2 regions of the Pseudoalteromonas ruthenica genome follow, and region 1 is predicted to be linked to the other one. Evidence: predicted binding sites of a transcription regulator. Region 1 holds the regulator's gene; the other holds the start of a gene.
The links. Region 1 encodes NrdR, which represses ribonucleotide reductase genes. Its sites were predicted from a motif close to AAACACNANATNTNGTGTTT; they were not measured.
Positions count from the first base shown of each region.

Region 2: nrdA (class 1a ribonucleoside-diphosphate reductase subunit alpha) is a predicted target of NrdR. The motif match lies at 2,382-2,401, and genes of this name have one in related genera.

Region 1 covers NZ_CP023396.1:1,865,761-1,869,182, reverse strand. Annotated here, with positions in the region: gene PRUTH_RS08840 (error-prone DNA polymerase) at 1-440, shown strand, start outside; gene glyA (serine hydroxymethyltransferase) at 634-1,890, shown strand; gene nrdR (transcriptional regulator NrdR) at 1,983-2,432, shown strand; gene ribD (bifunctional diaminohydroxyphosphoribosylaminopyrimidine deaminase/5-amino-6-(5-phosphoribosylamino)uracil reductase RibD) at 2,434-3,422, shown strand, end outside.
Region 2 covers NZ_CP023396.1:1,246,009-1,249,430, reverse strand. Annotated here, with positions in the region: gene nrdA (class 1a ribonucleoside-diphosphate reductase subunit alpha) at 1-2,215, opposite strand, end outside; gene ubiG (bifunctional 2-polyprenyl-6-hydroxyphenol methylase/3-demethylubiquinol 3-O-methyltransferase UbiG) at 2,734-3,422, opposite strand, start outside.

The sequences.
Region 1 (3,422 bases):
CATTGCCATTAGCACCGCCAAGTAAGTTACAGGATACCCTGGAAGATTATGCCAGTATGGGGGTCAATATGGGCGCGCACCCACTGTGTTATTTACGCGCCGAAGGGGGGTTACAGCACGCAAAAACCGCCCAGCAATTGCGTCTTTGTCGCAGTGGCGCCAGTGTCACCATTGCTGGCTTGGTCACGGGACGGCAATCACCAGGCAGTGCCGCCGGGGTGACATTTCTAACCTTGGAAGATGAAACTGGCAACACCAATGTCGTGGTGTGGCAGGCAACGGCGAAGGCCCAGCAACAAGCCTTTCTAACCGCACGTTTATTGGAAGTGAAAGGGGTAATAGAAAACCACCAAGGGGTGATCCATGTGATTGCTGGGCGGCTTATTGATCATAGTGACAAGTTACCGGCACTGATACTGAAAAGCCGATTTTTTCATTAGAAATAAAAATAAAATAGTGATCTTTTATTTATTTTTATTATGTTTTGGATTTAAAAATATCATTCTTTTAGGGCTGTGAAAAAAATTCAATCCTTGTTTAAATAAGCTCACACATCCTTGATAGGCAAATGCGCGGTTTGCGCGTACAATAACACCTTTCAAATCGACAATTACGTTGCACCTAGGAGACAGCATGTTAGAACGTAGCATGAACATTGCAGACTTTGATCCAGAACTTGCCAAAGCGATGGGCGATGAGGTTTCTCGTCAAGAAGAGCATATTGAGCTTATTGCCTCGGAAAACTACTGTAGTCCACGCGTACTTGAAGCGCAGGGCTCACAGCTTACCAATAAATATGCCGAAGGCTATCCGGGCAAACGCTACTACGGTGGTTGTGAGCACGTCGACGTTGTTGAGCAATTGGCGATTGACCGTGCTAACGAGCTGTTTGGCACTGAGTATGCAAACGTGCAACCGCATGCCGGCTCGCAAGCTAACGCCGCAGTGTTTCAAGCGCTACTTCAGCCACACGACACTGTACTAGGCATGAGCTTAGCTCATGGCGGTCACTTAACTCATGGTGCACATGTAAACTTCTCAGGCAAAACCTACAATGCCATTCAATATGGTTTGAATGAGCAAACCGGCGAGATCGATTACGATCAAGTTGAAGCCCTTGCCCTTGAGCACAAGCCAAAGATGATCATTGGTGGTTTCTCAGCTTATTCTGGTATCGTTGATTGGCAGCGTTTCCGCGAGATTGCCGATAAAGTCGGTGCTTACTTATTTGTAGATATGGCACACGTAGCCGGCCTTATCGCTGCCGGTGTGTACCCAAGCCCAGTGCCTTACGCACATGTGATCACCACCACCACGCACAAAACGCTAGCGGGTCCACGCGGCGGTTTGATCATCTCTAATTGTGGTGATGAAGATATCTATAAGAAGCTTAACAGCGCGGTTTTCCCAGGCGGTCAAGGTGGCCCACTGTGTCACGTTATTGCAGCCAAAGCGGTGGCTTTCAAAGAAGCGCTACAGCCAGAATTTAAAGCATACCAGCAACAGGTTGTGGCTAACGCACAAGCAATGGTATCAGTGTTACAAGAGCGCGGTTATAAAGTGGTATCAGGAAAAACAGACAACCACCTATTCCTGCTTGATTTAATCGATAAAGACATTACCGGTAAAGATGCTGATGCAGCACTCGGTAACGCCAATATCACGGTGAATAAGAACTCAGTACCGAATGACCCACGTTCACCGTTTGTCACTTCTGGTTTACGTCTTGGTTCACCAGCGATTACTCGCCGTGGCTTCAAAGAAGCAGAAGCGAAAGAACTTGCTGGCTGGATCTGCGATGTACTTGATAACATCGAAAGCACTGATGTTCAGGCAAAAGTGAAAGAGCAAGTGAAAGCAATCTGTGCTAAGTTTCCAGTGTATGCCTAAGCTGCACTAAATAGCCATTAGGCAAACATTTGTGTATGATAAAGGCCGCAAAAATAGCGGCCTTTTTGTTTTCTACAGGAACCCCAGTCACTATGCATTGTCCTTTTTGCAGCGCCAAAGATACCAAGGTTATCGACTCCCGATTAGTGGGCGGCGGCCATCAGGTTCGACGCCGTCGCGAATGCATTGATTGCCATGAACGTTTCACTACTTTTGAAGGCGCCGAGTTGGTGATGCCGCGCGTGATTAAACGGGATGGCTCACGCGAACCATTCAACGAAGATAAGCTCCTTAACGGCTTACATCGTGCCTTAGAAAGGCGGCCGGTGAAAACCGAGCAGGTTGATGAGGTGGTGCATCAAATCAAGTCGCAAATTCGAGCTACCGGTGAGCGAGAGGTCAGCTCTTTGCTTATTGGCGAGTGTATTATGGAAGCGCTGAAAGGACTGGATAAAGTGGCCTATGTGCGCTTTGCATCGGTGTACCGCTCGTTTGAAGATATCCGCGAATTTGGCGAAGAAATCGCCCGTCTAGGGGATTAATATGAGCTTCAGTGCACAAGATGAGCACTTTATGCGCCGCGCTATTGCCTTAGCCTGGCAGGGGCGTTTTACCACCACCCCCAATCCGAATGTGGGCTGCGTGTTGGTTAAAGATGATAAGGTGATTGGCGAAGGCTTTCACATTCAGGCGGGGACGCCGCATGCAGAAATTCATGCCTTAAATGCCGCTGCAGAAAATGCCGAGGGAGCCACCGCATATGTAACCTTAGAGCCGTGCAGCCATACCGGCCGTACCGGCCCTTGTGCTGGCGCCTTGATAGCCGCCAAAGTTGCTAAAGTAGTGTGTGCTATGCAAGACCCTAATCCGCAAGTCAGTGGCCGGGGCATGGCGATGCTTGAGGCCGCTGGCATCGACGTTGAGTATGGTTTGCTCGGTGCCCAAGCCGAAGCGCTTAATACGGGCTTTTTAAAACGTATGCGTACTCAGCGCCCGTTTGTCACCTGCAAACTAGCAGCCAGCATTGATGGCAAAACGGCGCTCGCCAATGGCCAAAGTAAATGGATTACCTGCAGTGACGCCCGTGCGGATGTGCATAGCCTGCGAGCGCAACATTGCGCCATTGTCTCGGGTGCCGATACGGTAATAAGCGACAATGCGCAATTAAATGTGCGCCTAAGCGAACAGCAACTTGCCGATTACCCGCTGGCGCAAGTGCGCCAACCGGTGCGGGTGGTTATCGACAGTCGCTACCGGCTCACACCCGATTTAGCGTTAATGCAAACACCCGGTAAGATTATTATCGTGCGCTCACGCACAGCAGCTGCGCTTGATAAAGTGCAGCAATGGCCCAACAATGTAACCGAGTTGTATGTTGCCGGGGATAACGATGGCCATGTAGATTTAGACGCGTTACTCACGCAACTGGCTGCAGATGATATTAACTCGCTGTGGCTTGAAGGAGGCGCGACCCTAGCGGGGGCCTTTGCGAAGCAGCAGCTTATTGATCGTTATGTGGTTTATTTGGCCCC
Region 2 (3,422 bases), 620 kb from region 1:
CTGCACCATCACGAGTGTTATGGTAGTACAACGTTTTGACACCAAGCTTGTACGCGGTTAATAAGTCTTTAAGCAGTAACTTCATAGGTACTTTACCGCCTTCGAACTTGTTTGGATCATAGTTGGTATTGGCTGAAATCGTTTGGTCAACGAATTTCTGCATAATGCCAACAAGTTGCAGGTAGCCATCGTTAGAAGGGATATCCCAAAGTAACTCGTACTGCTCTTTCAAACGCTCATATTCAGGCACTACCTGCTTCAAAATACCGTCTTTAGATGCTTTAACGCTGATGTGCCCACGCGGTGGCTCAATGCCGTTCGTGGCATTAGAAATCTGCGATGATGTCTCTGAAGGCATTAACGCTGATAGCGTTGAGTTACGCATACCATGGGTTTTAATGCTTTCGCGTAGTCCATCCCAGTCAAGGTGCAACGGCTCGTCACATACACTATCGAGATCCTTCTTATAAGTATCGATAGGCATAATGCCTTGAGCATAGGTTGTTTCGTTAAACTTAGGACAAGCGCCTTTTTCTTTCGCTAACTCATTTGACGCTTTCATTAAGTAATATTGAATCGCCTCAAAAGTTTTGTGTGTTAACGCGTTGGCACTGCCATCGGAATAACGTTTGCCATTTTTAGCTAAGTAATAGGCAAAGTTAATGACGCCAATACCCAAAGTACGGCGGCCCATGGTGGCGTTATACGCAGCAGGAACAGGGTACTCTTGGTAATCCAACAGGCTATCAAGGGCGCGGACACCTAGTTCGGCCAGCTCTTCGAGCTCGTCGAGTGAATTAATAGCACCGAGGTTAAATGCCGATAGCGTACACAAGGCAATTTCGCCTTCTTCGTCCATAACATTATTCATCGGCTTAGTCGGCAACGCGATTTCTAAACATAAATTAGATTGGCGAATAGGCGCGACTTTAGCATCGAACGGGCTGTGAGTATTACAGTGATCCACGTTTTGCAGATAGATGCGCCCAGTGCTGGCACGCTCTTGCAAAAACATCGAAAACAGCTCAATAGCCTTGATACGCTTTTTGCGGATACTGTCGTCTTGTTCGTACTGCACATATAGCTGTTCGAATTTTTCTTGGTCTTCGAAAAAGGCATCGTACAAGCCTGGTACATCCGATGGACTGAACAAGGTAATGTGGCCGTCTTTAATGAGTCGGGTATACATCAGCTTATTAAACTGCACACCATAATCTAGATGACGTACCCGGTTGTCATCGACACCTCGGTTATTCTTCAAGACCAGCAGGTTTTCTACTTCCAAGTGCCACAGTGGGTAGAAGAGTGTGGCTGCGCCGCCGCGCACCCCACCTTGAGAGCAGCTTTTTACTGCCGTTTGGAAGTGCTTATAAAATGGGATACAACCTGTATGGTAGGCTTCACCGTTACGGATTGGGCTGCCTAGGGCACGAATGCGTCCAGCGTTAATACCAATACCGGCTCGCTGTGATACGTATTTAACGATTGCAGAAGAAGTCGCGTTAATGGAATCTAGGCTATCGTCACACTCAATCAGTACGCATGAGCTAAATTGACGAGTCGGTGTGCGCACACCCGACATAATCGGTGTTGGCAACGAAATTTTGAATGTAGAAACGGCATCGTAAAAGCGCTTAACATAGTCAAGACGCGTTTCTTTTGGATATTCAGAGAATAAGCTGGCAGCCACTAATACATATAAAAATTGCGCGCTCTCGTAAATGTCGCCAGTAACACGGTTTTGGACAAGGTATTTACCTTCCAACTGCTTTACTGCAGCGTAGCTGAAGTTTAAGTCTCGGCTATGATCAATAAAGGCATCCATTTGCTCGAACTCAGACTGAGTGTAATCAGTGAGTAAATGTTGATCGTAGCGTTTATCTTCAACGAGCTTAACTACGTGGTCATACAGCTTCGGTGGCTCAAATTGGCCATAAGCTTTCTTTCTTAGATGAAAGATGGCAAGGCGAGCTGCCAAAAACTGATAGTCAGGAGTGTCTTTTGAGATCAGATCTGCTGCTGACTTAATGATTGTCTCATGAATGTCTTCGGTGCGGATACCGTCATAGAACTGAATATGGGACTTAAGTTCAACTTGTGAGACAGATACATTATTCAGACCTTCTGCCGCCCAAGTAATAACGCGATGGATTTTATCTAAATCCAGCGCTTCCTTACGTCCGTCGCGTTTACTAACAGATAGCTGTTGGTTCATAGTTATTGCCCGTATTTATAATTAGTTGTCTTAGCGCACGGCTGAGAAATACGTGTTGCCGCCCGTATTTACACCAGCGGATGTTACTTTACTGCCAGGATAGTGCTTCGCTATCACCTATTTATGAGTACAGCAGATTAAAGCACGGCCTAATTGGCCAAGATTTAAACACTATATATGGTGTTTTCATCACAGCGACTCACAAGATAGTGGGGTAGCGATGCTTTTGCAAGAGGCGCATACCTTGACAATCTGTGGATAACTACAAGGGGTTAGTGATCGTTAACCTTATAGCATTTTTAAAGCTGTATTTAGATGAAAATCAACGCCAAAAAAAACAATTTAAACGAAATTTTTGTACCGATAGCGACTGATTTTTTTATCATCAATACGCTTAAATTGTATTCGTGACGATCATTTCAAATCACTATATCTGGTGTTCAAAAATTAACAAGCCACCAGATATAGTGTATTCGTCATCCGCGAATTTGCCAATACAATGCGCGGATCATTTTCGATCACAGTAATTTTTCGAAGTGCAATATATAGTTAACGCTAACGTCGTTGTTAAGGGTAAATTGTTTTGTCAGCGGGTTATAACTTAAGCCGGCGCTGTGACGCACTTTGAGCCCTTGTTGCTCAGCCCATGCTATAAGTTGCGAGGGGCGAATAAACTTACTGTGGTCGTGCGTGCCTTCAGGAACCATTTTTAGCACCTTCTCCGCCCCCAGTATTGCCAATAAATAGGCTTTAGTGGTTTTATTGAGCGTAGAGAAATACACATTTGCTCCTGGTTTAGCGAGGCGGGCGGCGGCGGCAATAACCGACTCGGGTTCAGGCACATGCTCAAGCATTTCCATACAAGTGACCACATCAAACTGTTCACTGTGGTGTTCGCTAAATGCTTCGGCAGTGCTTAACTGATAATCCACTTTTACCCCAGACTCCAGCGCGTGCAGCTTCGCTACATTGAGTGGCTCTTGGCCCATATCAATTCCCGTGACTTGGGCGCCGAGCTTGGCCATGCTTTCAGCTAAAATTCCACCTCCGCAGCCTATATCCACGGCCTGCTTTTGCGCCAGCCCTTGTGCATGCTGGGCGATGAAATCCAGTCGCAGAGGGTTAATATCATGTAGTGGTTTGAATTCGCCGTCGAAATCCCACCAACGTTCGGCAATGGCCTCAAATTTAGCTATTTCACTGTGGT